3 regions of the Leclercia adecarboxylata genome follow, and region 2 is predicted to be linked to each of the others. Evidence: predicted binding sites of a transcription regulator. Region 2 holds the regulator's gene; each other region holds the start of a gene.

Region 1 (9,834 bases), 420 kb from region 2:
GCGTGCCAGAAAATCAGGAAGTAGAGCAGGGGCGTCAGCGGGTAGCGGCGTTGAGTGGCCAGCAGCAGCGGCACGATGATGATGACGGGGGTCACTTCCATCAGCCAGGTGATGCGGTCCTGGGTATACAGGCCGGTATAAATGAGGATCAGCAGCAGAAGCAGCGCGCCGACCTTTAATGCAGAGGAGAGAGCGGATTGTGTCATGTTATTTAAGTGTTTAGTAAAACAGACACTATCGATCTGCCCGGCGAAAAACACAACATTTTACGCCGGGCATAAAAAAACGGGGCCGCTGTGGGCCCCGTTGATCGTTTATAACAATCAGAACGACTTGCGTAAACGCAGGCTGAAGGTGTGCGCCTGGTAACGGTCGCCGGCCTGCAGATCGTAACGTGCGTCGAAGCTCAGGTCGTTGGCGTCGTACAGCGTGCTGCCGATGGCGACGCCAGCCATATCTTCCACCGGTGAGGCACCTTTGGTGATAAAGCTGGTTTCACCGATGGCGTCGGCGGCGTAGGTCGCATGGCTGCTGACCTGACGGTTATCGTACTGGTGGATCCACGAGACCTGGGCGAACGGCGTCAGGTTACCCAGACCGGTAGCGAAGGTCTTCTCGATGCGGGCACCGATATCGCTCACGACCGACTGGCTGTGGGTGCTGCTCACATCCAGCGCCATACCGTTGCCGCCGGTTTCGCTGTAGCCATCAACATGCTGATAGCCGTAGGTCAGGCCCGCCAGCGGAGTCAGGACCACGTCGGCTGGCAGCGCGATCGGGTAGCCAAACTCACCTTGCAGGGTAACGGACTGACCGTTGAACTTGCCGTGGGCCGCGCCGGAGAAGCCGGTGAAATCTGCCCGGCGAACCGAGCTGTAGTTCTGACGGTTCAGGCCCGCGGAGAGGTTCAGGTACCACGGATTTCCGGTGTAGCCCGCGTAACCAATCACCCCGTAGTTGTCGGCGGTGGAGTTGTTGCCGCTCAGGTTGTCTTTACCGTGCACGGAGGTGTTGCTGTAGTTCAGCGCCGCACCCAGACGCCAGTCGTCGCCCAGCGCGCGGTCGGCACCGATGATCAGGCCGCCAAATTTCGCTGAGTAACCGCTCACGTCGTCGCTGCTGTCCTGACGGGCATAGCCGCCGAACGGCTGTCCCCAGACGATCCAGTTATTCGCGTAGTCGTCACCGGTTGCTACCCCGCTGACGCCGGAGGCTTGCGGGTTACGAACGGCATCGATGTGAGCACCCACTACGGCCTGAGCAGTAGAGGTGGCAACGGTTGCCGCTGAACTGGTGTTGAGGTTCTGGCTGGTAGAGAGACGCTCGCCAACGCGGTTCGCCTCTTTTTTACCTTCAATCGCCAGCGAGGCGTTATACAGGTTCAGCAGCTCCGGAGAGGCGATACCGGAATAGCTCGCCAGGCCGCCGAGTGAAGCGGTGGCGCTTGGGATAGTGGCATAACCCTGCTTGCCCGGCTGGGCAGGGGCTGGCTGTGATGGCGCAGGCTGCGTCGGCTGCACTGGCGTTGTCACCACCGGCGGGGTGACTTCCGGCTCTGTGACCACCGGCGGAGTGACTTCTGGTGTCGGCTCAGGCTGAGGTTCAGGCTGCGGCTCTACCGGATCGGGAGTGACCGGCTCTGCGCCCAGGGTTAACACCAGCGCTTTGCTCTGGGCGTCTTCATAGACGGTGCCGTTAACAGTGCCACGGTAGCCGAGCGCTTTGTAGTTCAGCTGGTCAGCGTGATAGTCGGTCTGCGCACCTGCGGCATTGATCACCACGTAACGCTGCCCTTCGGCGAACTGATAGGTGTTGCCGGTACGCAGCAGGTTGATGCTGGAGCCCGCGTCGATAGTGGCGTTGCCGCTGACGTTCAGACGACCATAGCCCGCGTCGGCAAGCAGATCGCCGCCAGCCACGGCCAGATCAGAGATGCCGGAGATCAGCGTGGCGGCCGCTTTCTGGTGGTAATCGCCCAGGATGTTGAGGCTGTTATTCACCTGCAGGGACGCGGCTTCGTTCAGCACGATGCCGGGCGTCACGTCGACTTCGTCGCTCATCTGCACTGACATCAGACCATACTCGGGGATGCTGCTAAAGGTACTGATGTTGTCGTTGAGCAGCAGGGCGCCGCTGCCGAATGTCACGTTGGAGGCGGTAATAGTGCCCGTCGCGCCGTCGAGGCCGGTCAGGGTACCCATGTTGGCGCCGCCGTTAATGGTTAATGGCGTCGCGCTGGTGGAGTAGATATCACCGGTCACGGTGCCGGTATTATTGAGGGTCACCGTGTCGCTGTTATTGCCGTTTACAAACAGGGCATAGCCGCCACCGCTTAGCTGACCGTTGTTGACGATCTCGGTGTTGCCCTGGTTGCTGTAATTCCAGATGTAGATCCCGCTCCAGTTACCCGAGATTTCACCATTATTCTCGATGGTGCCAATCTTGCTGTTGCTGCTGTTGTTGTACACAGCGGTGTCATTGGCGGTGATGGTACCGTTATTTTCAAGGGTGCCGAGGGTGCCGGAGTTGATAATGCCGTAGGAGCTGCCGTTGATTTTATCGTCATTGACGAGGGTGTTGATGACGCCCTGGTTAATGATAGCGGAGGTGCCGTAATAGTCGGTCGTGCCGCCTTCAATGGTTCCGGTGTTATGCAGCGTGCCAATCGTGCCGCTGTTAAAAATGGCGCTTTTCTGCCCAACGTACATGCCGTTCTCATTGTTCACGGAAGAGATCAGGCCAGCGTTGGTCAGGTTATCAATGGTGCCCAGATTGTTGATGCCGCGATAGCCCACAATCTTGCCATCTGCGGTATTGGTCAGGGTGCCGATAGTCCCGGCATTGCTCAGCGTCCCGGTGTTATTAAACCCGAAGATGCTGTAAGAGCCCGGCATGCTCTCAAGGGTGCCGCTGTTGGTGAAGGTATCAACCACGCCCGTTGCACCCACCGCCACGACGCTGCCGTTTTGGTACTGGCTCAGGCTGGAGATGGTGCCGTTATTGTTAAGCGTACCTACTGTTCCATTAATCTGAACAATATTGTCGTTTCCCAATAATAGGTTATCAACGCTACCGTTAATGATCCCGTCATTGGTAAGTGTGGTTACAGTAACGTCCGCGTTCAGGGTTAATGCGGTGGTAGGTGTACCTGTAATGCTTCCCGCCTGCGTGATGTGCACCAGCTCTTTTGAATCGGCGATCTGAACATTACTCGTCGGCGTGTCGATAATTAACTCGGGAGACGTTGCGAAGGCTTGCGCAGCGCTTGAGGCAACCAGCAGGGAGATCAGCTGGCTAAGGCGTTTCTTTTCCATGGTATTCCGTCATAAGTTGCGATGTTGTGCAAAATGCTGGGGCGATTTCTTCGGATTAATCCGATATCTTCGGGCGCAGAATATACAATTTGTTGCCGAAAACAATAAGGGATGCTTAATTATTTCAGGCTGAATTAATTCCACATTTTTTGTAGTGTTTATAATTTGAGTTAAGGCTGGTGGCGGCATGAGGATATATCCTCACCTTTTGCAGGGAACCTTATTGATTAGTTTGTCTTTATTATTGAGCGGGTGTATTTCCGTAGATCCCAACACCGCCGCGCAGCAGATCGCCGCTCATGGTGGTCTTACCAGTGAAAAATTTGACGCAGATCCCTACCCGATTGTCGGCTGGCATCGGATCGCGCCGCCGGTTAACACGCTGCATGTCTATATCGAGGGGGATGGCTTTGCCTGGAAAAACCGCACCACGCCATCCGATAACCCGACGCCGCGTAATCCCGTCGGCCTGAAGCTGGCGGCAGCGGATAAACACGCCAGCGTGCTTTATCTGTCCCGGCCCTGTCAGTTTATCGGAGCACCTCTGCCGGCCCGTTGCAGCGTCAATATCTGGACTCAGGATCGCTTCTCACCTGCGGTTATCGAGGCCATGAACGCGGCGCTTAACCGGGCTGTACAGCGTTATCCCGGGGTGAAAATCGATCTGATTGGCTACTCCGGGGGCGGAAATATTGCCGCGCTGCTGGCGGCACGGCGGAGCGATGTGCGCTCCCTGCGCACGGTGGCGGGGAATCTCGACATTGCGTATGTGAACGCCCTGCATCATGTCACTCCGATGCCCGCGGCTAAGAGCGCCATTGAAAGTGCCCCGGCGCTTCGCAGTCTGCCGCAGATCCACTTCAGCGGTGGGGATGACACTACCGTGCCGCCCGCCGTTGCCAGGCGGTTTCAGCAGGCGGTGGGGGAGAATTGCACACGGGTAGAAACGATTGGTGGGATGGCACATGGCTCGGACTGGGCTAACGTCTGGCCGCAACTGCTGGCGCAAGGTTTGCCGGGATGCTGAATAAACCGATCGCAAAATGTTACCCTTACGCACCCCGGCGACGGTTGAAGGATTTCAGGACCGAATAATGAAAAAGAAAGAGTTTGTGACTCAGGATCTGCTGAGCAAAATCTATCAGGACACCACGGCGGGGCCACGCAAACTTCCCCCTGAAAGGCAGCTTGCCGAAGAGTATGGCGTGTCACGTTTCACTATCCGCCAGGCGCTGGAGAAGCTGGTGAGCATTGGCGTGGTGCGGATAGTTCAGGGGTCGGGTATCTGGATCAACGAGCACGCCCGCAATAACCCGCTGATCTACAACTCGATCACGGAAAAGCGATTCGACCAGATGCGCTACCGGATGATCAGCCTGCATAAAACGCGGCCCGACCGCGCGGTACAGCAGATCTTCGGTATCGATGAAGAGAGTTTTATCTGGCACTTTTGTCGTCTGCGCTATGTCGATGACCAGCCCGTACAGCTGGAGGTATCCAGCATGCCCGCCGCCGATTTCCCCGATCTTAATCAACAGGTCATTGAGCGCTCTATTCAGCAGTACGTATTAAGTAAGGGGCTGGTAATTTCCCATATGCTCACCACCTACCGGGCGGTCAGCGTCAGCCGTGAACAGGCGGTGCTGCTGGGCTGCAAAAAAGGCGGGCCGGCAATGCATATCAATAACCGGGGAATACTGGAGGGGGGCCGGGTATTTGAGGTGAGCGACATCATTGATATCAACTACACCTGCACTTACGTCAGCCCCTGGAATCGCGATAATTTAACCTGGCGGCAAAATCAGGGCGTATGAATGGTGCCGTCCGGCAGGCGGCTTTGCGTCCACTCGTGCGGGCGATAAACCACCGGATACGCCAGGGCCTGCTCTTCATTAAAGCCGGTGCCGATGCCTGGTGCGGCCGGCGGGTAGACAAACCCGTCCTTCACCTCAGGCGCGCCGGGAAACACGCTGTCGGTCGTGGCTGAGCGGGGGATAAACTCCTGAATGGCGGCATTGTGCAGATGAATATTCAGGTGCGTATTTACCGCCACGCCGATCGGGGTCATATCGCCGGGGCCATGCCAGGCAAGGCGCACGCCAAAGGCCTGGCATAAATGCGCCAGCTTAAGCGCGGGGGTAATACCGCCGATCTGTGAAACATGACAGCGAATAAAGTCGATACGACGATTTACGATCAAGTCGTGCCACTCCGCCGGATTATTGAATAACTCCCCCATCGCCAGCGGGACGCAGCTTTGCTGACGAACCTGTTCCAGCCAGGCGCTCTGCTGGGGCGGCAAAATATCTTCGATAAAATAGGGCTGATAAGGCTCCAGCTGTTTGGCCAGCAGCACCGCCTGCTGGGGGAACAGGCGCTCGTGCACATCGTGTAAGAGCTGGAGCTTCCAGCCATATTTCTCGCGCAGGGCGCGGAACATCTCCACGGTATTGCTCATATATTCATGCTGATCGAACCACGCACCTGCCGTTGGATTTTCCGGGGCGTGCAGGGCCGACGGCGTGCCGCCGTAAAAACCGAGCTGGCAGCGGATATGTCGATAACCCTGCGCCACCAGTTTATCGACCGAGGCAAACAGCTCTTCCAGCGTCTCGCCGCTGGCGTGGCTGTAAGCGGGGATCGCATCACGGGATTTCCCGCCCAGCAGCTGATACAGCGGCATACCAGCCAGTTTTCCTTTGATATCCCACAGGGCCATATCTACGCCGGAGATAGCATTATTCATCACCGGACCGTTACGCCAGTAGGCGTTGACGTTCATCATCTGCCATAGATCTTCGATGTTGTTAGCATCCCGGCCGATCAGCAGCGGTTTAAGGTACTCATCAACAAGTGTTTTAACTGCCAGAGGGCGCTGCTGGAAGGTGGCACAGCCGTGTCCGACAGGCCCTTGCTCCGTTGTGACGCGCACGGTTACCAGGTTATGTCGGTCCGGGCGGGTAATAAAACACTCGATATTTTTGATAATCACAGGCGTCACGAGAAACTCCTTTGCTGCGCTGTGGAAATACAGAATGGGAATATCATCACCCCAAAAATGTTGGCGGGTAAATGGTTTTTTTTATTATTTATTTTGGTCAGTTATTTGGTTTTATTTTAATTAAAAACCGTACCAATTTTGCGTTATCTACAGTTTTTTTCTCTTATGCAGGCTGATTGTGAGCGACTTCAAATTTTATTGGTTTGTTTTGTTGTTGTGGTTTATTTATGCTCACTGCATCAATAAAACGACAACAATAAAGGCAGGAGTCTTTATGGGGACGCAAGAAGCCATCAATAATATTATTCGTCTGGTTGGCGGGCAGGGGAATATTAATAAGGTCTGGCACTGCATGACGCGGCTGCGGTTTGATTTAATCGACGATAATAAAGTGGATCAAAACGCGATCAAAAATGTGCCCGGTGTGCTGGGGGCACAACTCCAGAGCGATCAGTTTCAGGTGATTATCGGTCCCAAGGTTAACAGCTGGTACGAGCAAATGCTCAGCGTGCTAGGTCAGGATGCCAGTAATGCACCAACGGCAAAAAAGGGGCGTAAAAGCCTGGTCTCTCTCTTTATGGATACCGTATCGGGCGTATTTGGTCCGATTGTACCGGCCATTGCCGGGGCTGGGATGATCAAGGGCCTGCTGGCTGGGCTCATCGCGCTTAAGGTGGTGTCGGCAAAAAGCGATACCGTTATGGTGATAGACCTTATCGCCAGCGGCGTCTTTTATTTCCTGCCGTTCTTTCTTGCGGTGTCGGCGGCTAAGATTTTTAAAACGAATGAGTATCTCGCCGCAGCGGTTGCTGCCTGTCTGATGTATCCCTCCTTAATAGAAGCGGCGAAAGCGCTGGCGACACATCAGGAAGGTGCGGTGAGTGCCCTCTGGTTAATGAATGCGATCCCGGTATCCGTCTTTAACTATGCTTCGAGCGTGATTCCGGTGATTTTCTCGGTGCTGGCACTGAGCTATATCCATCGCTGGGTCGACAGCATTATGCCGGATGTGCTCAAAACCGTATTTACGCCCACGCTCACCCTCTTTATAGGTGCGCTGGCGGCGCTGGTGGTGATCGGCCCCATCGGCATCTGGCTGGGTAAAGGACTCGCCTTCTTTATAGAAGGGCTGTTTGGTGTGTCGGCCAGTTTTGCCGGGTTCATTGTTGGGGCCATCCGTCCAGTGGCGATCCTGACCGGGATGCACCACGCGATGACGCCCATCGCCCTGCAGAACTTCAGCGACCGTGGCTACGACATGCTGATGCCGATGATGTTTATGGCCAATATGGCGATTGCGGGGGCGACGTTTGCTATCTGGCGCCTGAGCCGTAATCGTCAGGAGAAGACCGTCACGCTGTCGGCGGCCATCTCTGCGCTGCTGGGCATTACCGAGCCGGCACTCTTTGGGGTACTGACGCGCTACAAAAAAGCGTTCATTGCGGCGACGGTAGCCAGCTCCCTCGCGTCTGCCTTCATCGCCTTCTTCGGCGTGCGTCTTTATGGCTATATCTTGTCGAGCATCTTCAGCTTGCCTGCTTATATAGGCCCGTACTTTGTCTTCGCCCTGGCAGGCGTGGCGATATCACTGGTGTTGTCCTTTATGCTGACCATAGTTCTGGTAGGAAAAGAGCAAGCCTCCGAATGATTCAGAACCCCGTCTCACCGCCTGCGCAGCGGCTAATATCACGGTGATTGTGGATAAGTCTGTGTGTAATCAGGTATAAGGCGGGGTTTTGCTGGGGAATTCAGCAGTCAGTCATTTTTCTGTCATTTAAGGGTTGCGGCCTGAAGAGAACTCCCTATAATGCGCCTCCATCGACACGGCGGATGTGAATCACTTCACACTAACAGCCGGGCCGGTTGAAGAGAAAAGCGTGAAATAATCGCTTGACTCTGAAAGAGGAAAGCGTAATATACGCCACCTCGCAACGGTGAGCGAAAGCCGCGTTGCACTGCTCTTTAACAATTTATCAGACAATCTGTGTGGGCACTCAAAGTGACATGGATTCTTAATGTCTTCGGACAATAAATGAATACCAAGTCTCTGAGTGAACATACGTAATTCATTACGAAGTTTAATTCACGAGCATCAAACTTAAATTGAAGAGTTTGATCATGGCTCAGATTGAACGCTGGCGGCAGGCCTAACACATGCAAGTCGAACGGTAGCACAGAGAGCTTGCTCTCGGGTGACGAGTGGCGGACGGGTGAGTAATGTCTGGGAAACTGCCTGATGGAGGGGGATAACTACTGGAAACGGTAGCTAATACCGCATAACGTCGCAAGACCAAAGAGGGGGACCTTCGGGCCTCTTGCCATCAGATGTGCCCAGATGGGATTAGCTAGTAGGTGGGGTAACGGCTCACCTAGGCGACGATCCCTAGCTGGTCTGAGAGGATGACCAGCCACACTGGAACTGAGACACGGTCCAGACTCCTACGGGAGGCAGCAGTGGGGAATATTGCACAATGGGCGCAAGCCTGATGCAGCCATGCCGCGTGTATGAAGAAGGCCTTCGGGTTGTAAAGTACTTTCAGCGAGGAGGAAGGTGTTGAGGTTAATAACCTCAGCAATTGACGTTACTCGCAGAAGAAGCACCGGCTAACTCCGTGCCAGCAGCCGCGGTAATACGGAGGGTGCAAGCGTTAATCGGAATTACTGGGCGTAAAGCGCACGCAGGCGGTCTGTCAAGTCGGATGTGAAATCCCCGGGCTCAACCTGGGAACTGCATTCGAAACTGGCAGGCTAGAGTCTTGTAGAGGGGGGTAGAATTCCAGGTGTAGCGGTGAAATGCGTAGAGATCTGGAGGAATACCGGTGGCGAAGGCGGCCCCCTGGACAAAGACTGACGCTCAGGTGCGAAAGCGTGGGGAGCAAACAGGATTAGATACCGGTAGTCCACGCCGTAAACGATGTCGACTTGGAGGTTGTGCCCTTGAGGCGTGGCTTCCGGAGCTAACGCGTTAAGTCGACCGCCTGGGGAGTACGGCCGCAAGGTTAAAACTCAAATGAATTGACGGGGGCCCGCACAAGCGGTGGAGCATGTGGTTTAATTCGATGCAACGCGAAGAACCTTACCTACTCTTGACATCCAGAGAACTTTCCAGAGATGGATTGGTGCCTTCGGGAACTCTGAGACAGGTGCTGCATGGCTGTCGTCAGCTCGTGTTGTGAAATGTTGGGTTAAGTCCCGCAACGAGCGCAACCCTTATCCTTTGTTGCCAGCGGTTAGGCCGGGAACTCAAAGGAGACTGCCAGTGATAAACTGGAGGAAGGTGGGGATGACGTCAAGTCATCATGGCCCTTACGAGTAGGGCTACACACGTGCTACAATGGCGCATACAAAGAGAAGCGACCTCGCGAGAGCAAGCGGACCTCATAAAGTGCGTCGTAGTCCGGATTGGAGTCTGCAACTCGACTCCATGAAGTCGGAATCGCTAGTAATCGTAGATCAGAATGCTACGGTGAATACGTTCCCGGGCCTTGTACACACCGCCCGTCACACCATGGGAGTGGG
Region 2 (9,834 bases):
TTCCAGAATATTACTGTCTCCGCTCTCCCCCGGCGCGTCATACTCCAGACGCTGCTGACAGCGCTGAAGCGCAATTTCACACGACTGCAAATACCGCTGCGCCAGATCGGGCGTCAGCATCGTATGTTCCCGCGCCAGCGTCGTCATCGCATTGATATGTTCGACGATAAACTGGCTGTGCGTCACCCACAGCCGCATATCCGCCAGATAGGCTGAATTGAAGCCCGGCTCCTGCATCGCCTGATTCAGGGAGTTGAACAGCGCGTTGTGCGCCTGGTTAACCTTCATGCGCTGCCACGCCAGCGGTGTGGGTTGCGGATCGTCGCTGAGGATCAGGCGGATGGCCTCCTGATCGGCCTCCAGCGCGTCGTGGGCGTTCTGGCGCAGCAGCCCGCTTTGCCATTGCGGCCACAGCCATACCATCCCGCCGAAAGCGATTAAACAGCCAATCAGGGTGTCGGCCAGTCGGGCGATAATAAACTGCTCCCCGTTCAGCGTGATCAGCTGAAGGGTGTACACGGCGGTCACCGTGAAGCCCACCGTCGCCCAGCCGTAGTTCTTACGAATGAACAGATAACTTACCAGGGTGACCATCAGCATCCCCGTCAGGGTGTAGCCTTCCGGAACGTGGAAGTGCAGGGTAACGCCGGCAATAACCAGCCCCGCCAGGGTACCGGCCGCCCGGTGGAGAATGCGTACCCGCGTGGCGCTGTAGCCGTTTTGCGTCACCAGCAGGACGGTCATTAAGATCCAGTAAGGCTTAGGCAGATGCAGCGCCACGCCCATCAGGCTGGCGATACTCAGCATCACGCTGATGCGGGCCGCATTGCGCAGGGCGGCAGATTTAAGCGACAGATAGCTTCTCAGGGCGGGGATCAGCGGCAGGCGCTTCTGCTTGTCCGCCATCAGATCGCGCGGATAGAGCGGACGCTGGGTGCGGAGCACGCGGGCAATCCGGCTGAAGTGCCATGCGCAGAACTGACCCACCGGGTTATCCGGGTGCTGGCGGGCGATTTTTTCCAGCGCGCCAAGCTGCTTGTCCATGTTGAAGCGGGTGGGATAGCGATGATAGAGAATGTCATCCGCCAGCACGCGCAGACGGGCGGCGACGGTCAGGGCGTTCCAGCGGATCACCGCTTCGGCGTGGCTGCGCTCCACCAGCGTTTGCACCTCCTTCGGATGATGCAGGCTGACGGAGATGTGCTCCTGCAGATCCAGACCCACCTGGAAGGTACGCAGCAGCCGCTTGTATTCATGATTTTTGTTCGCGGCAAGCATGTGCAACTGCTGATAACACTGGCTAATCAGGTCGACCACCTTCTGCTGGCGGGCCAGCAGCGGCGGTAACGATTTTTCAGGGTCGGTATGCTGGGTCAGCAGGGTGTATTTGGCTTCGCAGTAATCGGCCAGTTGGCGGTAGAGCACGCTCAGGGATTCACGCAACGGCTGCTCGCGCCACATCCAGAACCAGAACCAGTTGAACAGCCCGTACCACAGGGTGCCCAGCGCGTAGATGAGCAGCGGCGCCCAGATCGGCATATTTCCCGCCAGGCTCAGGGTAAAGATGGCGGCAATCAGCGAGGCGGGCAGCAGGCGGGCATGCAGGGCGCTGATCTCTGCCGTGACCCCTAACGTCATCGCCAGCACCGTCAGAATGAGGGGCAACGGTATATCGCGCGCCAGCAACAGCTGCACGGCCAGGCTACAGCCGGCAAACAGCGAGCCGCCAATAATCAGGCGTTTAAAAAAGCGTTTATGGGGCGTGTCGAGGCCAGCAATGTTGCAGCAGGCGGGGACGAGGGAGAACAGCAGACCGTATTGCAGATAACCGAGAACTAAACCCACAGCCACAGGGAGACACAACACCAGGGTTTGCCGCAGTGCGTAGTTAACTTCCGGGTGATAGATGAGCCTGCGCCACATGGGTGAGAGAGACAAAAACGGCGTGTCATCGTGCGATGCCACGCCGTCTGAGTGGAATTAACGTGTTCCGTAAACCACGATGGTTTTACCGTGGGCGGAAATCAGGTTCTGATCTTCCAGCATTTTCAGAATACGGCCCACCGTCTCACGAGAACATCCGACGATCTGACCAATTTCCTGACGGGTGATTTTAATTTGCATACCGTCCGGGTGGGTCATGGCGTCTGGCTGTTTCGCCAGGTTCAGCAGAGTCTGAGCGATACGGCCCGTCACGTCCAGGAAGGCGAGGTTGCCCACTTTCTCGGAAGTGACCTGCAGACGGCGAGCCATCTGCGAAGAGAGGCGCATCAGGATATCCGGGTTAACCTGGATCAGCTGGCGGAATTTCTTATAAGAGATCTCAGCCACTTCACACGCGGTTTTCGCACGGACCCAGGCGCTACGCTCCTGACCTTCTTCAAACAGGCCCAGTTCACCGATAAAGTCTCCCTGATTCAGGTAAGAGAGGATCATCTCTTTGCCTTCTTCATCTTTGATCAGCACTGCTACTGAGCCTTTGACGATGTAATACAACGTTTCCGCTTTTTCACCCTGGTGAATCAGCGTGCTCTTCGATGGGTACTTATGAATATGGCAATGAGACAAGAACCATTCGAGAGTCGGGTCTGTTTGCGGTTTGCCAAGCACCATGCGCTGTTATCCTCTGTTATAAGCTGTCTCCAGAGTCTGGCTGTGTACCTGTACTCTGGGGGTTGCAATCGAATTCTTCCCCCTGCCTGGGGAGCGGCTGTCACAATAATTAGCAGCCTGTAATGTGTGATGTCCTCTGCATACATGTGTAACGTCAATGTATTACTGTAGCATCTCGACTGTTTTAGCATAGGTTTTGCCGCGTGTCTCCTGGTGTCTCGCTTCAGCTTGATGCAGGTCGACTTCCGTTGCCAGAATTGTTACTGGCGCGTAATCTGACAGGAAAAATGCAATCCTGGAGTTAATAAAAATGCAAGCACGTGTGAAATGGGTTGAAGGGTTAACCTTTCTCGGTGAGTCTGCCTCGGGCCACCAGATACTGATGGATGGCAACTCCGGTGACAAAGCGCCAAGTCCGATGGAAGTGGTTCTGATGGCGGCGGGTGGATGCAGCGCAATCGACGTGGTATCGATTCTGCAAAAAGGCCGTCACGACGTGACTGACTGCGAAGTAAAGCTGACCTCAGAACGCCGGGATGAAGCGCCGCGCCTGTTTACCCATATCAATCTTCACTTCGTGGTGACCGGCAAAGAGCTGAAAGACGCTGCGGTCTCCCGCGCGGTGGATCTCTCTGCGGAGAAGTACTGCTCCGTGGCGCTGATGCTGGAAAAAGCGGTCAAAATTACCCATTCGTATGAAGTGATCGAGGCATAAGCTTGTGGGGCATCGTGCGGTCTGATGCCCTCACCCCGACCCTCTCCCACAGGGAGAGGGAGAACAGATTAAGCGATCTTCTTGCCTTCCATCAGCCGCTGCACCAGCGGCGTCATGATTAACTCCATCGCCAGCCCCATCTTGCCGCCCGGCACCACCAGCGTATTCATGTGCGAAATAAACGAGCCCTGCAGCATCGCCAGCAGCCAGGGGTAATCGATCTCGTCCAGATTGCGGAAATGGATCACCACAAAGCTCTCGTCCAGCGAAGGGATGGCTTTTGCCGCAAACGGGTTCGAGGTGTCCACGGTCGGGACGCGCTGAAAGTTAATATGGGTGCGGGAAAACTGCGGCGTGAGGAAGTTAATGTAATCCTCCATGGAGCGAACCACGGAATCCATCACCGCTTCACGGGAGTGGCCGCGCTCGCTGGTATCCCGCGTCAGCTTCTGGATCCACTCCAGGTTAACGATAGGCACCACGCCCACCAGCAGATCGACATGGCGCGCCACGTCGTGTTGCGGCGTGACGACCCCGCCGTGCAGACCTTCATAAAACAGCACGTCGGTGGGTTCCGGCAGCGGCTGCCAGGGAGTAAAGGTACCCGGCACCTGGTTCCACGGCACCGCTTCGTCATAGGTATGCAGGTATTTGCGCGACTGGCCGGTCCCGCTGCGTCCGTATTCCGCGAAGGTCTGCTCCAGCATGCCAAAGTCGTTGGCATCGGGGCCAAAGTAGCTGATATGTTTGCCGAGATCGCGCGCTTTGCGGATTGCCATATCCATCTCAGGACGGGTGTAGCGGTGAAAGCTGTCGCCCTCTACCTCTGCAGCACGCAGATGCAGTTGCGAGAAGATCTTACGGAAGGCGAGGCTGGTGGTGGTGGTGCCTGCACCACTCGACCCTGTAACGGCAATAACCGGATGTCTGGCGGACATAGCAACTCCCTGAGTGGAAAGAGTGTGCGATCAGTCGCGAAACTGACCACGGGGCATGATATTCACCGTCTCGTGCAGTTCGGACCACACCAGAACGGCCTCACCGCTTTTAAGCTGCTGTTTAACATCGGCGACTTTCATTTCAAGCGTGCGTTCATGTTCACCATAATCTGTGCCCTCACGCAATACAAAGCTTTCAATCAGATTATCCAGCGTTTCGGGAGCCAGATCCTGCCAGGGAATGATCATGTTTACTTTTCCAGATATGTGGTCAGCCAGTCCGGGATACGTGTCTCCAGCCACATCTGCGGTCGACGCAGCGTGCCGCCGATAAAGCCCACGTGTCCGCCATGTTCGGTTAGTTGATACTGCACGTTGGCCGGTAAATGGTCCGGCGCCGGGATCGAGTGATGATCCATAAAGGGATCGTCTTTCGCATGAATAATCAGCGTAGGCCGGGTGATTTGATTCAGCAACGGCATGGCGCTGCACTGGCGATAGTAGTCTATAGCATCGGCAAAACCGTGGATTTTCGCGGTGATCAGATCGTCAAATTCGCGCAGGCGACGCACCCGTTTCAACTGCTGAAGGCTGACAGGCAACGTGTCCGGGTAGGCCTTGAGCTTACGGGCGGCGTTGGCTTTCAGTAAGTTCAGCAGATAGCGCTGATAAACGCGGGAAAACCCCTTCTCCATATGATAGCTACACTGCTCAAGCATGAACGGCGCAGAGACAATGACCGCCGCGTCGAGCGGGACGTTATCACCCTCTTTTGCCAGCAGGCAGGCGAGCATATTGCCGCCCAGTGAATAGCCTACCGCCGCGGTGGGTGCCGGGCCGTGGGTCTGCACCAGCCAGTTCAGGAACCAGCGACCATCTTCGATCTCGCCGGAGTGGTAGATCCGTTTTTGCCGGTTCGGTTCGCCGCTGCAGCCGCGAAAATGCATCACCACGCCAAGCCAGCCGCGCTCTTTCGCGGCATGGATCAAACCGTGGGCATAAGGGCTGTGCAGGCTCCCCTCCAGACCATGAAACACCACCAGTCGCGGTTTATGCTGCGCCTGAGAGGGATCTTCACTCCAGGCGAGATCCACGAAGTCATCATCCGGCAGGTCGAGCCGCTGCCAGTGGGGCGTGAACTGTAACTTCCGGCGCAGCAGGCGCGGGAGCATGGTTTGCAGATGCGGGTTCGCCACGCCGCGCATGGGGACAAATGTCGCGCTCTCGTCGTGGGGAAAATTGAAATCAGATGGGATTGTTTGTGTCATAGGGATGCGAGCATGTCCTCAAGCTGCTCCTGCGCGTCGAGCCAGGCCATTTCACACTCTTCAAGGCTGGATTTGGTTTTTGCCTGAACCTGCAGACACTCTGTCAGTTCGGCTTTGCGGCTCTGGTCGTACAGACCGCTGTCACTGAGCTTCTCTTCCACCGTGACAAGCGTGGCGTTGAGCTTCTCCATCTCTTTTTCCAGACGGGTAATCTCTTTACGCAGCGGCTGGGTCTGGGTGCGCAGCTCTGCTTCGCGACGCTTCTGATCCTTACGGGCCTGGGCGCTGTTGACGTTCTCTTTAGCCCCTTCCACAGGCTGGCTTTCCTGCTTCTGAATGTCGCTCAGCCACTGCTGATAATCCTCCAGATCGCCATCGAACGGCTCGACTTTGCCGTCATGCACCAGATAGAGATCGTCGGTGGTGGAGCGCAGCAGGTGACGGTCGTGCGAAACGACCACCAGCGCGCCTTCGAATTCGATTAACGCTTCGGTCAGCGCCTGACGCATGTCGAGATCGAGGTGGTTAGTCGGTTCATCGAGCAGGAGCAGGTTAGGGCGCTGCCAGACGATCAGCGCCAGCACCAGACGGGCTTTTTCACCGCCGGAGAAGCGTTCGGTATTCTCGCTGACTTTATCGCCCTGGAAACCGAAGCCGCCCAGATAATCACGCAGCTTCTGCTCCAGCTCCTGCGGGGCCAGACGCGCCAGGTGCTGCAGCGGTGATTCATCAGCGCGTAAAAATTCCAGCTGATGCTGGGCGAAGTAGCCGAGCTTAATACCCTTCGCCAGACCGATGTCGCCACGCACAGGCGCAAGCTCACCTGCCAGCAGCTTAATCAGCGTCGATTTACCGGCGCCATTGCGCCCGAGCAGACCGATACGGGAACCCGGCACCAGGTTGAGCTTGATAGAATCCAGGATAATGCGATCGCCATAGCCGGCGCTGACCTTTTCCATTTTCAGCAGCGGGTTGGGCAGGCTTTCCGGAGCCCGGAAGTTAAAGTGGAACGGGTTATCGACGTGCGCCGGGGCAATCATCTCCATGCGTTCCAGCATCTTAATGCGGCTCTGAGCCTGTTTAGCTTTTGACGCCTTCGCCTTGAAGCGATCGACAAAGCTCTGCAGGTGCGCCACGCGCTGCTGCTGGCTTTCGTACATCGCCTGTTGCTGGGAGAGACGGACCGCACGCTGACGCTCAAACGAGCTGTAGTTGCCGGTGTACTCGAACATGGTTTCCTGTTCGATATGAATAATTTTGTACACTACCGGATCGAGGAAGTCGCGATCGTGGGAGATCAGGATCAGCGTGCCCTGATAGCTCTTCAGCCACTTTTCCAGCCAGATGACCGCATCCAGATCGAGGTGGTTAGTCGGTTCATCAAGCAGCAGCAGGTCAGAGCGGCAGATCAGCGCCTGGGCCAGGTTAAGGCGCATGCGCCAGCCACCGGAGAAATCACTTACCGGACGCTCCAACTGCTCGTTGCTGAACCCCAGACCGTGCAGCAGGCTGGCGGCGCGGGAGCGGATGGTCCAGGCATCAATGGCGTCGAGTTTGCCGTGTACGGTGGCGATCGCATGACCGTCGTTACGTTCGTTGGCGGCGTGCAGTTCGGCTTCGAGCTTGCGGTACTCCCGGTCGCCGTCGATAACATAGTCCATCGCCGGGACGCTCAGGGCAGGCGTCTCCTGGTTTACCCAGGCCAGCTGCCAGTTGCCAGGGTAGGTGAAGTTACCGCCGTCGGCAGTGATTTCGTTTTTCAGCAATGACAGTAACGTGGATTTACCACAGCCGTTTTTGCCCACCAGGCCCACTTTCTGGCCCGGGTTGATGGTGGCTGTAGCGTTGTCCAGCAGGACACGTACGCCGCGACGAATTTGTAATGAGGAGAAAACAATCATAGAGCGCCGTATGTTCCGACTATGTTAAGTTGTCATTATAATCAGGTTAAATGTGCCGCCACGCGCCGCGTGGGTGTGCCATGGTAGCCCAAAATAACAGTGATGACGACCCGGGAGAGGAATGATGTCCCAGACAGCAAAAGTGCTGCTGCTGTATGCCCATCCGGAGTCTCAGGACTCGGTCGCCAACCGGGTTTTGCTACAACCGGCATTACAGCTCAGTAATGTGACGGTGCACGATCTTTACGCGCACTACCCCGATTTTTTTATCGATATCCCTCGTGAACAGGAGCTGCTGCGCCAGCACGACGTTATCGTGTTCCAGCATCCTCTCTATACCTACAGCTGCCCGGCGCTGCTGAAGGAGTGGCTGGATCGCGTGCTGAGCCGCGGGTTTTCCAGTGGCCCGGGAGGAAACCAGCTGGCGGGAAAGTACTGGCGGAACGTCATTACCACCGGCGAGCCGGAGAGTGCTTACCGCCACGATGGGCTTAACCGCTATTCAATGAACGATATTTTACGCCCGTTCGAGCTGACGGCGGCCATGTGCCGCATGCACTGGCTGAGCCCAATCGTCGTTTACTGGGCTCGTCGGCAGCCTCAGGACGAGCTCGCCAGCCATGCAAGAGCGTACGGCGACTGGCTGGCAGCGCCAACGCTGACGGGAGGCCACTGATGGAAGGCTCGGATCTTTTGCTGGCAGGGGTGTTGTTCCTGCTCGCCGCGGTGGTGGCGGTGCCGCTGGCGTCGCGTCTGGGGATTGGCGCGGTGCTCGGGTATCTGCTGGCGGGCATTGCCATCGGACCGTGGGGGCTGGGGTTCATCAGCGACGTCGACGAAATCCTGCACTTCTCCGAGCTGGGCGTCGTCTTTCTGATGTTTATCATCGGCCTCGAGCTGAACCCGGCGAAGCTCTGGCAGCTGCGGCGCTCTATCTTCGGCGTTGGCGCCGCGCAGGTGTTGTGCAGCGCGGTGATCCTCGGCGGACTCCTGATGCTGACCCAGTTCTCATGGCAGGCCGCGGTGGTCGGCGGGATTGGTCTGGCGATGTCCTCCACGGCGATGGCGTTACAGCTGATGCGCGATAAGGGCATGAACCGCAGCGAGGCGGGACAGCTGGGCTTCTCGATCCTGCTGTTCCAGGATCTGGCGGTGATCCCGGCGCTGGCCCTGGTTCCGCTGCTGGCGGGGTCGGGAGATGAACATTTCGACTGGATGAAGATCGGCATGAAGGTGCTGGCCTTTGCCGGCATGCTGGTGGGCGGGCGCTATCTGCTCCGTCCGGTGTTCCGCTTTATTGCGGCGTCCGGAGTGCGGGAAGTGTTTACCGCCGCGACGCTGCTGCTGGTGCTGGGCTCGGCGCTGTTTATGGACGCGCTGGGGCTGTCGATGGCGCTGGGCACCTTCATTGCGGGGGTGCTGCTGGCGGAGAGTGAGTACCGGCACGAACTGGAAATTGCCATCGATCCCTTTAAAGGGCTGCTGTTAGGGCTGTTCTTTATCTCTGTCGGCATGGCGCTGAATCTTGGCGTGCTCTACACCCATATCCTGTGGGTCGTGATGAGTGTTGTCGTGCTGGTGGCGGTCAAAATGCTGGTGCTCTACGTGCTGGCGCGGGTTTACGGTTTGCGTCAGACGGAGCGGGCACAGCTTGCCGGGGTGCTGAGCCAGGGGGGAGAGTTTGCTTTTGTGCTCTTCTCCACAGCATCATCCCAGAGATTGTTCCAGCATGATCAGATGGCCTTGCTGCTGGTGACCGTTACGCTGTCGATGATGACTACCCCGCTGTTGATGAAGCTTATCGATAAGCAGTTATCCCGCCGCATCAATGCCCCGGAAGATGAGCATGAAGCCCCGTGGGTGGAAGATGATAAACCCCAGGTTATTGTAGTGGGCTTCGGACGTTTTGGGCAGGTCATCGGGCGTTTGCTGATGGCGAATAAAAAGCGCGTGACGGTGCTGGAGCGCGACATCAGCGCGGTCAACCTGATGCGCAAATACGGTTACAAGGTCTATTACGGTGACGCCACTCAGGTCGAACTGCTGCGCTCCGCAGGGGCAGAGGCGGCAGAGTCGATCGTCATCACCTGTAACGATCCTGAAGACACCATGAAGCTGGTGGAGATCTGCCAGCAGCATTTTCCGCATCTGCATATTCTTGCCCGTGCGCGAGGACGTGTTGAGGCACACGAGCTGCTCCAGGCCGGGGTAAAGTATTTTACCCGCGAGACCTTCTCCAGTGCGCTGGAGCTGGGGCGTAAAACATTAGTGACGCTGGGGATGCATCCGCATCAGGCCCAGCGCGCGCAGTTACATTTTCGTCGTCTGGATATGCGCATGCTGCGCGAACTGATGCCGGTGCATACCGATACGGTGCAGATCTCTCGCGTACGGGAGGC
Region 3 (9,834 bases), 2.4 Mb from region 2:
ACCGCCAACGTGGTGGCTCCGGGTGCGACCCAGACCCCGATGCTGAGCGCCCCCGGACGGCAAACGTCCCCGCCAAAAGTACCGCCGATGGGGAGATTAATCGCCCCGGAAGAGGTGGCGGCGATGGTGAGTTATCTGCTGAGCGCCGATGCCGCGCCCGTCACCGGGCAGGAGCTGGTGCTGTGCGGAGGGGCGTCGTTGGGGTGAGTTGTGCGGCCTGTTTGCCGGGTGGCGGCTGCGCCTTACCCGGCCTACAAAATCCTAGGCCCGTGCAAGCGCAGCGCCGCCGGGCGATGCCGAGGGGTGTTGTGCGGCCTGGTGCCCTCACCCCGGCCCTCTCCTTTGGTCCGAGGGTGCAAACACTAAAAACAGCAACTTGCGTTGCCGTTTTGCTTTTATCTCCGCAGGAACACGGTGCCTTTCAGATAGAGCGCCGCCTGGCCGCCGATCAACACCCGGTCACCCTTCAGCTCGCAGCGCAGATCCCCGCCGCGGGGAGAAACCTGCCGCGCCAGCATGGCGGTTTTACCCAGCTTCTCGCTCCAGTATGGGATCAGCATGCTGTGGGCGGAGCCGGTGACCGGATCTTCCGCCACCCCTTCGCCCGGACAGAAGAAGCGGCTGACAAAATCATACTCGTCCCCCGGCGCGGTAACGCAGACCATCTTGCCCAGCGGCATCATGCCGTCGATATCCGGGTTTAAGGCCTCGACCTGCTGCTGGTTTTCCAGCACCACCAGGTAATCGCGCCCTACCCGCACCTCTTTCGCCTCGCGGATACCCAGGGTGTTGAACAGCAGTTCCGGCGGGTTAGCGACCGGCTCGCAGCCCCACGCCGGGAAGTCCAGCGTCAGCCAGTCGCCGCTGCGCTTGACCTTCAGGTCGCCCACAAAGCGGGTGGAGAAGACAATCTCGGTCTGCGGGTAGTCGAGATACTCAAAAATCACGTGCGCGCTGGCAAGCGTGGCGTGACCGCAGAGGTTGATTTCGTACTGCGTGGTAAACCAGCGCAGTTCAAAGCCGGTGTCGGTGCGCACAAAAAACGCGGTTTCCGACTGGTTGTGCTGCTGTGCCATCTTCAACAGAACGTCATCCGGCAGCCAGGCCTCCAGAGGGCAAACGGCTGCGGGATTCCCACCAAACGCGCGGTCGCTAAACGCATCGACCAGATAGAATTCGATCTCTTTCATTGGGTTAACCCTTATTTAGCGCAAAAACAGATGACCTTTCATATACAGCGATGCCTTGCCGCTCATCAGCACCCGGTCGCCCTTCAGTTCACAACGCACGTCGCCGCCCCGGGCAGAGACCTGCCGGGCAAAGAGCGATGTTTTGTTGAGCTTTTCGCTCCAGTACGGGATCAGCATGGTGTGCGCCGAGCCGGTGACCGGATCTTCCCACAGCGCCACGCCCGGCGAGAAAAAGCGGCTGACAAAATCGTACTCGCCCTCGCCCCGGGCGGTGATCGACACTTTATGCTCGCCCGGCGTCATGGCGTGGATATTCGGCGCTACCGCCTCTACCTGCTCGCGGTTTTCCAGCACCAGCACCCAGGCGCGCCCCTTGCGGGCCTCGACGTAATGGCTTATCCCCAGCGCGCGGAGCATCTCTGGCGGCGGAGTCTGTACTTGCGTCGGACAGGCCGGGAAATCGAGCGTTAACCAGTCGCCGTCGCGGCTGACAGTCAGCCTGCCGGACGCCGTATCAAAATGGATCCGGGTATCGGGATAGTCCATCTCGTTGAACAGCACCCAGGCGGTGGCCAGGGTCGCGTGACCGCAGAGATTGACCTCGCCGTGGGTGGTAAACCAGCGCAGTTCGATGCCGCCTTTATGGCGCACGAAAAAAGCGGTCTCCGACTGGTTATGCTCTTGCGTCATCTTCAGCAGCGTTTCGTCCGGCAACCACTCCGGCAACGGACACACCGCCGCCGGGTTACCGCCAAATGCGCCATCGCTGAACGCATCGACCAGAAAAAACTCGATATCCTGCATCGCTTTACCTGTTGTTAACGTTATGTTGCATCCTATATTCATGGAAAAGAACCGATTTCACCAGCGATTACTGCGCCATCACAGTGAGATCTGCATCACAAAATGATTGTATTTCCACCAGGGAAGGTTTTAAGATCGTCACACCTCATTTACGTAATCAATCCCGGACATCCCTATGACAACCAACACAGTTTCCCGCCGGGTCGCATGGCTACGGGTGGTGACGCTCGCCGTTGCCGCGTTTATCTTCAACACCACGGAATTTGTTCCCGTCGGCCTGCTCTCGGATATCGCCAACAGCTTCGGCATGGAGACCGCCCAGGTGGGGATCATGCTCACCATCTACGCATGGGTCGTGGCGCTGATGTCGTTGCCCTTTATGCTGCTCACCAGCCAGATCGAACGCCGCAAGCTGCTGATCGGGCTGTTCGTGCTGTTTATCGCCAGCCATGTTCTGTCGTTCCTGGCCTGGAACTTTAGCGTGCTGGTGATTAGCCGGATCGGCATTGCCTTTGCCCACGCGATTTTCTGGTCAATTACCGCCTCGCTGGCCATTCGTCTGGCTCCGGCCGGGAAGCGCGCCCAGGCGCTGAGCCTGCTGGCGACCGGCACCGCCCTGGCGATGGTGCTCGGCCTGCCGCTCGGGCGCATCGTCGGGCAGATGTTCGGCTGGCGCACCACCTTTTTCGTTATCGGCCTTGGGGCGCTGTTCACCCTGCTGTGCCTGATTAAACTGTTGCCGAAACTGCCGAGCGAACACTCCGGATCGCTGAAAAGCCTGCCGCTGCTGGTGCGTCGTCCGGCGCTGATGAGCCTCTATCTGCTGACGGTGGTGGTTGTGACGGCGCACTACACCGCCTACAGCTATATCGAGCCGTTTGTGCAGACGGTTGCCGGGTTTAGCGCCCGTTTCGCCACTATCCTGCTGTTACTGCTGGGTGGCGCAGGCATTATCGGCAGCGTGCTGTTCGGTAAGCTCGGCAACCGTCACGCCTCCCTGCTGGTGAGCAGCGCCATTGGCCTGCTGCTGGCGTGTCTGCTGCTTCTGCTGCCCGCGTCGGGCAGCGAAATGAACCTGGCGCTGCTGAGCGTTGTCTGGGGCGTGGCGATCATGATCATCGGTCTCGGGATGCAGGTTAAGGTGCTGGCCCTGGCGCCAGATGCCACCGACGTGGCGATGGCGCTTTTCTCCGGGATTTTCAATCTGGGGATTGGCGCGGGTGCGCTGGTGGGGAATCAGATCAGCCTGCATATTTCGATGGCGTCGATTGGCTATCTGGGGGCGATACCGGCGCTGGCGGCGTTAATCTGGTCGGTGCTGATCTTCCGCAAATGGCCGGTCACGCTGGAAGAGCAGCCGCATCACGGTTAGAGAAAAGTCCGGGCGGCAGGACGCCGCCCGGTTTGGCTATGACGGATAGGTCTGAATAATTTCCAGCACGCCGTTGATAATAAACTGCACGCCCATGCAGACCAGCAGGAAGCCCATCAGACGGGAGATCGCCTCGATACCGTCTTTGCCCACCCAGCGCATAATCGCGCCCGAGCTACGCAGACAACCCCACAGGATCACGCCGATAAGGGCGAATATCAGCGGCGGTGCAATCATAATTACCCAGTCCGGGAAGTCAGAGCCGCTGCGCACCGTCGAGGCGGAACTGATAATCATCGCAATCGTACCCGGACCCGCAGTGCTTGGCATGGCCAGCGGCACGAAGGCGATGTTCGGTGCTTCTTTATCCTGCATCTCCTCAAGCGTGTCCTGCGCGTCGCTGGCATGCGTCGCTTTCGGGGCCGGGAACAGCATTCTGAAGCCGATAAAAGCAACAATCAGGCCACCGGCGATGCGCAGGCCGGGAATGGAGATCCCAAAGGTGTTCATCACCAGTTGTCCGGCGTAGTACGCCACCATCATGATCGCGAAGACGTAAACAGAGGCCATGAGCGACTGATGATTACGCTGTTCACGGTTCATATCCCCCGCCAGACCCAGGAACAGCGCAACGGTGGTTAATGGGTTCGCCAGCGGCAGCAGAACCACCAGCCCAAGACCAATTGCTTTAATTAAATCAACCATTTTACTGAGTTGTCCTTATCAAAAATGAACCACGCAAGTATAGGGTGAAAACCCCTGTTTCGACTACGCGCGCTTCGTAAGTAATATTTTCGCGCCGAAATCAATTCACCACGATGATATGTCGTTCTACGAAGCGGGCAAAAAAGTGATCTGAATCGCTTTAGCAAATCGTGTCATAAGCAAATGCATTCAGTTGACTTATAGTTGCCTGAGCAATAATATCTGCCGTGATTAAACTACTTGCCAGGGCAACCATTGTGAAAAGCACCAGTGACCTCTTCAACGAAATCATTCCGCTGGGTCGCCTTATCTATATGGTTAACCAGAAGAAAGACCGCCTGCTCAATGACTATCTGTCACCGCTGGATATCACCGCAACGCAATTTAAAGTGCTCTGCTCCGTGCGCTGCGAGGTGTGTATCACCCCGGTTGAGCTTAAGAAAATCTTATCCGTCGACCTCGGCGCGTTGACGCGAATGATCGACAGGCTGGTCTGCAGGGGCTGGATTGAGCGCCGCCCTAATCCGAATGACAAACGCGGCGTGCTGTTGCAACTGACCAGTGACGGCGCGGAAATGTGTGAACAATGTCATCAATTAGTAGGACAAGAACTGCACCAGGAACTAACAAAAAACTTAACGGCGGACGAAGTGGCAACTCTTGAGCTCTTGCTTAAGAAAATCCTGCCGTAAACAGAAAGAGGTATGACGATGTCCAGACGCAATACTGACGCCATCACTATTCATAGCATTTTGGGCTGGATCGAAGATAACCTGGAGTCGCCGCTCTCGCTTGAGAAAGTGTCTGAGCGTTCAGGTTACTCAAAATGGCACCTGCAACGGATGTTCAAAAAAGAGACCGGCCACTCATTAGGCCAGTACATCCGCAGCCGCAAATTAACGGAAATCGCACAGAAGCTGAAGGAAAGTAACGAGCCGATCCTGTATCTGGCTGAGCGTTACGGGTTTGAATCGCAGCAAACGCTGACCCGCACGTTCAAGAACTACTTCGATGTGCCACCGCATAAATACCGTATTACCAATATGCACGGGGAATCCCGGTATCTGCTTCCGATCAATCACTGTAACTGCTAATCGCCTGTATTAAGACGTATCGAGGAATATATGAAACTGTTAGCTTCCGCCGCCTTCACCGCACTGGTGCTGGTCTCTGCCCAGAGTTTTGCGGAGCAAACGCCTTCTGTGCCGCAGCCTCACAGCCGCGACACGATGATCCTGCCGACCGCTAACGGTCAGTCGCCCCACGATTTTAACCATATGGGCGCAGGCAGCGACAAATCCGACGAGTTAGGGGTGCCGTATTACAATCAGCACAATTAATTCGTTTTGCCCCGCCCGCGCGGGGCTTTTTTTTAGCCCCTCACCCGCGCCGTCCGGCGTACGCGAAAGCCAAAGACGTTAATATAGAGTCCAGCCATCACCAGAACGGCCCCAATCAGCTGCAGCGCCCCGAGTTTTTCATTGAGCAGCAGTGCCGCACTGGCGATCCCGACGACCGGAACGAGCAGCGACAGCGGTGCCACCCGCCAGGTTTCGTAGCGTCCGAGCAGCGTGCCCCAGATGCCGTAGCCGATGATGGTGGCGACAAACGCCAGATAGACCAGCGACAAAATGGTGGTCACATCGATAGTCACCAGGCTGTTATACATCACCGTCGGGCCATCCAGCAGATAAGACGCCAGCATAAACGGCACAATCGGGATCAGGGCGCTCCACACCACCAGCGACATGACTGCCGGACGCGTCTCGAGCTGCATGATCTTTTTGTTAAAGATATTGCCGCACGCCCAGCTGAAGGCGGCCGCCAGGGTCAGCAAGAAGCCCAGCAGCGCGACGTGCTGTCCGTTGAGACTGGCCTCTGCCAGCACCAGCACCCCAACCACCGCCAGGGCGATCCCCGCCAGCTGTTTGCCCTGAAGCCGCTCGCCAAACACCAGCGCCCCCAGGATGATGGTGAAGAACGCCTGCGCCTGCAGCACCAGCGAAGCCAGCCCGGCGGGCATGCCGAAGTTAATGGCGCAAAACAGGAAGGCGAACTGACCGAAGCTGATGGTCAGGCCGTAGCCCAGCAGCAGACGAAACGGGATCTTCGGACGGGCAACAAAAAACAGCGCCGGGAAGGCCACCAGCATAAAGCGTAAACCGGCCAGCATCAGCGGAGGCATATTGTGCAACCCGACCTTGATCACCACAAAATTCAGCCCCCAAACCACCACCACCAGTAATGCCAGCAGCCCGTCTTTACGCGTCATACCCTGCCCCTGTTTATTAAATTTTTGTAAACACTTATCAAAGTAACGAAAAAATCCGAAGAGGAACAGATCATTATTTCTGGCAGTCAGGCGAAGCACTTAGGGATAAATTTGGTGCTATACAAGCCCCTTATGGCGTGATAATCCTGATAAGACATAACAAAAAATTCACACGCAATTGTCGGGCAGGAAAATGAACACATCACTCAGGCGCTCAACCGCAGCGCTGCTGGCGTCATCGTTATTACTCACCATTGGACGCGGCGCCACGCTGCCGTTCATGACCATCTATCTGACCCGCGTCTTCAACATGAGCGTGGAGAATATTGGTTATGCCCTGACGGTGGCCCTGACGATTGGCGTGGTTTTCAGCCTGGGTTTTGGCATTCTGGCCGACAAGTTCGATAAAAACCGCTACATGCTGATCGCCATTTTCGCGGTGGCGCTGGGCTTTCTGGCGATCCCGCTGGTGGATAACGTGGTGCTGGTGGTGCTAGCCTTTTCACTGATCAACTGCGCCTATTCGGTCTTTTCCACGGTGCTGAAAGCCTGGTTCTCTGACGTGCTGAGCCCGGCGGAAAAGGCGCGGGTGTTCTCGCTGAACTACAGCTTTCTGAACATTGGCTGGACCATCGGGCCACCGCTCAGCACCCTGCTGGTGATGTACAGCCTGCAGCTACCGTTCTGGGTCGCGGCCTTCTGCGCCGCCCTGCCGCTGGTGTTGATTCAGCGCTATGTGCAGAAAAGCGTGGCGGCCGACGGTGAACACGCCCCGGTGCCGTGGCAGCCGTCGGTGCTGCTGCGCGATCGGGCGCTGTTCTGGTATACCCTTTCCGGCCTGCTGGCCTCCTACGTGGGCGGTTCGTTCGCCAGCTGTATTTCGCAGTACGTGCTGGCGGCGGACTACGACAGTGATTTTGCCCAGAACGTGGTGGCCGTGGTGCTGCCGGTAAACGCCGCATTGGTGGTCTCGCTGCAGTACATCATTGGCCGCAAGCTGTCGGCGCGGAATATCCGCCCGTTAATGACTCTCGGCACCCTGTTTTTTGTCCTCGGTCTGGCGGGGTTTATGCTCTCCGGCGAGAACCTGGTCTACTGGGGGATCGCAGCGGCGGTGTTTACCATCGGTGAGATTATTTATGCGCCGGGTGAGTATATGCTGATCGACAATATCGCCCCGCCGGGTATGAAAGCCAGCTACTTCTCCGCCCAGGCGCTCGGCTGGCTCGGCGCGGCGTTTAACCCGATGATCACCGGACTGATCCTGACCCATCTCCCGCACTGGTCGCTGTTTGTGATTATGATGGTCGCCATCGTGCTGGCGTGGATGATGATTTTGCGCGGGATGCGGGTGAAGGCGTGGGTTGAGGCGCCAGGTTTAGTCTCGCGGTAATTGCCCGGCGGCGCTTCGCTTGCACGGGCCTACAAAGTCCAAAACCGTACGCCGCAACCAAAATATCGCCCGGCGGCGCTACGCTTGCCGGGCCTACGAGGGCCACAAAACGTAGGCCGGGTAAGGCGGAGCCGCCACCCGGCACACAGGCCGCACCGAAATTAATGGTGCAACATCTCCTCGACAACCTGCTCTTTATACATTTCGTTTGGATAATAGGTCGGCCAGTTATCCATCTCTTTTAATAACGCCTCGTGGGAGGTGTTGCCCATAAAGATATGGAAATGGCTGGACTGGCGCGGGCCGATAATATGGTCGCTGAACTGGACAAATTTCGGTGCCTGACTGCTGGCGTCCTTACATTCAAACAAATAGCGCACGCCTTTTTTGCCCGACGCGTAGGTCAGGATCTTGTAGCCATTAGAGACATACTCACAGCTGGCGACGTTTTTCCCGCGATGAAACTCCATCACGTTATTTTCAATGCCGATGCTCTCGACGTCGGTGGCATAACCGGTGCGGTAATAAGCTTTTACCTGCTCAAAGGTTTTGCTCTTCTCTTTCTCGGCTTTCTTTTTAAATACCGGGTCGAGATCGCCGCTCAGCAAAAACGGATAGACCGACTGCCAGACGCCGTCCCAGTTGGAGAGCGGGCGATCCTTGACGTCTTTATCTTCAAATACGCCGTTCGCCGCTTTTTGTTCCGCTTCGGTCATTTGATGTCCATGCGAATGGGCATAGAGCTGGCCGCTGACCAGCATTGCCCCCAGAGTTATTGCAAATTTACCAATATGTCCTGCCAAGATAATGTCCTCACTCCGTTTAGAGAGTGAGGATGTTATATTATAACATTGCACAAAACAACCCTGTTAAATCGCCACCAGGCCGCGTACCCCCTCCTGCTCCATATTCTCGCCGCGTCCGCGCTGAATAATGCTTCCCCGGGACATCAGCAGATAGCTGTCGGCCAGTTCGGCGGCAAAGTCATAGAACTGCTCCACCAGCAGGATCGCCATGTCGCCACGGTTGGCTAGCTGGCGGATCACCTGGCCAATCTCCTTGATTACCGATGGCTGAATGCCCTCTGTCGGCTCGTCCAGAATGAGCAGTTGCGGACGGCTGGCAAGCGCCCGTCCAATCGCCAGCTGCTGTTGCTGGCCGCCCGAGAGATCGCCGCCCCGGCGCTGCTTCATCTCCTGTAAAACCGGAAACAGCCGCCAGATCTCGTCCGGCACCTGCTTCGCCTCTTTTGCCGGGAAACGCGACAGCCCCAGTAACAGATTCTCCTCCACCGTCAGGCGGGGGAAAATGTCCCGCCCCTGGGGCACGTAGGCCACACCCGCCTGCACCCGCTGGTGCGGTCTGGCCTGGGTGAGATTTTTGCCCTGCCAGAGGATCTCGCCGTTGCGCGCCGGGATCAGCCCCATCAGGCACTTCAGGAGCGTGGTTTTACCCACCCCGTTGCGCCCGAGCAGACAGGTAACTTCGCCGGGCAGCGCCTCAAAACTGACCCCGCGCAGGATATGGCTTCCGCCGTAATACTGATTCAGTTCGTTAACCTTAAGCATCCGCGCTCCTCAGCGTCCAAGATAGACTTCAATCACCTGCTCGTTGGCCTGCACCTCGCGCAGCGAGCCCTCCGCCAGCACCCGGCCCTGATGAAGAACCGTGACGTGATCGGCAATGGTTTCGACAAAGCCCATGTCATGCTCCACTACCATCAGGGAGTGTTTGCCCGCCAGGGTGCGAAACAGCTCGGCGGTGTACTCGGTCTCGGCGTCGGTCATCCCGGCGGCCGGTTCGTCCAGCAGCAGCAGGTGCGGCTCCTGCACCAGCAGCATGCCGATCTCGAGAAACTGCTTCTGGCCGTGGGACAACAGCCCAGCCCGGCGATGACGCTCCGCCCCAAGCCGCAACAGGCTCAGCATCTCGTTGATGCGGTCGCCCTGCTCGCTGCTCAACCGGGCGCGCAGGCTGGCCCACACCGATTTATCGCCTTTCATCGCCAGCTCGAGGTTTTCCCACACCGTCAGGGCTTCAAACACCGTCGGCTTCTGGAACTTACGCCCGATGCCCTGGCGGGCAATGGCTATTGAAT

The links. The regulator CRP, encoded in region 2, controls carbon source genes, mostly activating them, when cyclic AMP is high. The targets are predictions, from matches to a motif close to ATGTGANNNNNNTCACAT.
Region 1: FHN83_RS07605 (enolase C-terminal domain-like protein) is a predicted target of CRP. The motif match lies at 6,492-6,509, and genes of this name have one in related genera.
Region 3: FHN83_RS22945 (sugar transporter) is a predicted target of CRP. The motif match lies at 2,078-2,095, and genes of this name have one in related genera.

The regions. Positions count from the first base shown of each region.
Region 1 covers NZ_CP040889.1:1,226,925-1,236,758, reverse strand. The annotation lists gene FHN83_RS07625 (DUF2238 domain-containing protein) at 1-206, opposite strand, end outside; gene FHN83_RS07620 (autotransporter domain-containing protein) at 324-3,314, opposite strand; gene FHN83_RS07615 (alpha/beta hydrolase) at 3,502-4,341, shown strand; gene FHN83_RS07610 (GntR family transcriptional regulator) at 4,409-5,128, shown strand; gene FHN83_RS07605 (enolase C-terminal domain-like protein) at 5,116-6,315, opposite strand; gene FHN83_RS07600 (PTS transporter subunit EIIC) at 6,590-7,963, shown strand; rRNA gene FHN83_RS07595 (16S ribosomal RNA) at 8,416-9,834, shown strand, end outside.
Region 2 covers NZ_CP040889.1:1,643,135-1,652,968, reverse strand. The annotation lists gene FHN83_RS09725 (YccS/YhfK family putative transporter) at 1-1,923, opposite strand, end outside; gene crp (cAMP-activated global transcriptional regulator CRP) at 1,981-2,613, opposite strand; gene FHN83_RS09715 (OsmC family protein) at 2,924-3,328, shown strand; gene FHN83_RS09710 (phosphoribulokinase) at 3,397-4,266, opposite strand; gene FHN83_RS09705 (YheU family protein) at 4,297-4,515, opposite strand; gene FHN83_RS09700 (hydrolase) at 4,518-5,534, opposite strand; gene FHN83_RS09695 (ABC transporter ATP-binding protein) at 5,531-7,435, opposite strand; gene kefG (glutathione-regulated potassium-efflux system ancillary protein KefG) at 7,560-8,111, shown strand; gene kefB (glutathione-regulated potassium-efflux system protein KefB) at 8,111-9,834, shown strand, end outside.
Region 3 covers NZ_CP040889.1:4,396,230-4,406,063, reverse strand. The annotation lists gene FHN83_RS22960 (SDR family NAD(P)-dependent oxidoreductase) at 1-207, shown strand, start outside; gene FHN83_RS22955 (PhzF family phenazine biosynthesis protein) at 396-1,190, opposite strand; gene FHN83_RS22950 (PhzF family phenazine biosynthesis protein) at 1,206-1,994, opposite strand; gene FHN83_RS22945 (sugar transporter) at 2,170-3,366, shown strand; gene FHN83_RS22940 (MarC family NAAT transporter) at 3,403-4,071, opposite strand; gene marR (multiple antibiotic resistance transcriptional regulator MarR) at 4,329-4,763, shown strand; gene marA (MDR efflux pump AcrAB transcriptional activator MarA) at 4,782-5,165, shown strand; gene marB (multiple antibiotic resistance protein MarB) at 5,196-5,411, shown strand; gene eamA (O-acetylserine/cysteine exporter) at 5,444-6,343, opposite strand; gene ydeE (efflux MFS transporter YdeE) at 6,537-7,736, shown strand; gene zinT (metal-binding protein ZinT) at 7,898-8,539, opposite strand; gene urtE (urea ABC transporter ATP-binding subunit UrtE) at 8,606-9,304, opposite strand; gene urtD (urea ABC transporter ATP-binding protein UrtD) at 9,314-9,834, opposite strand, start outside.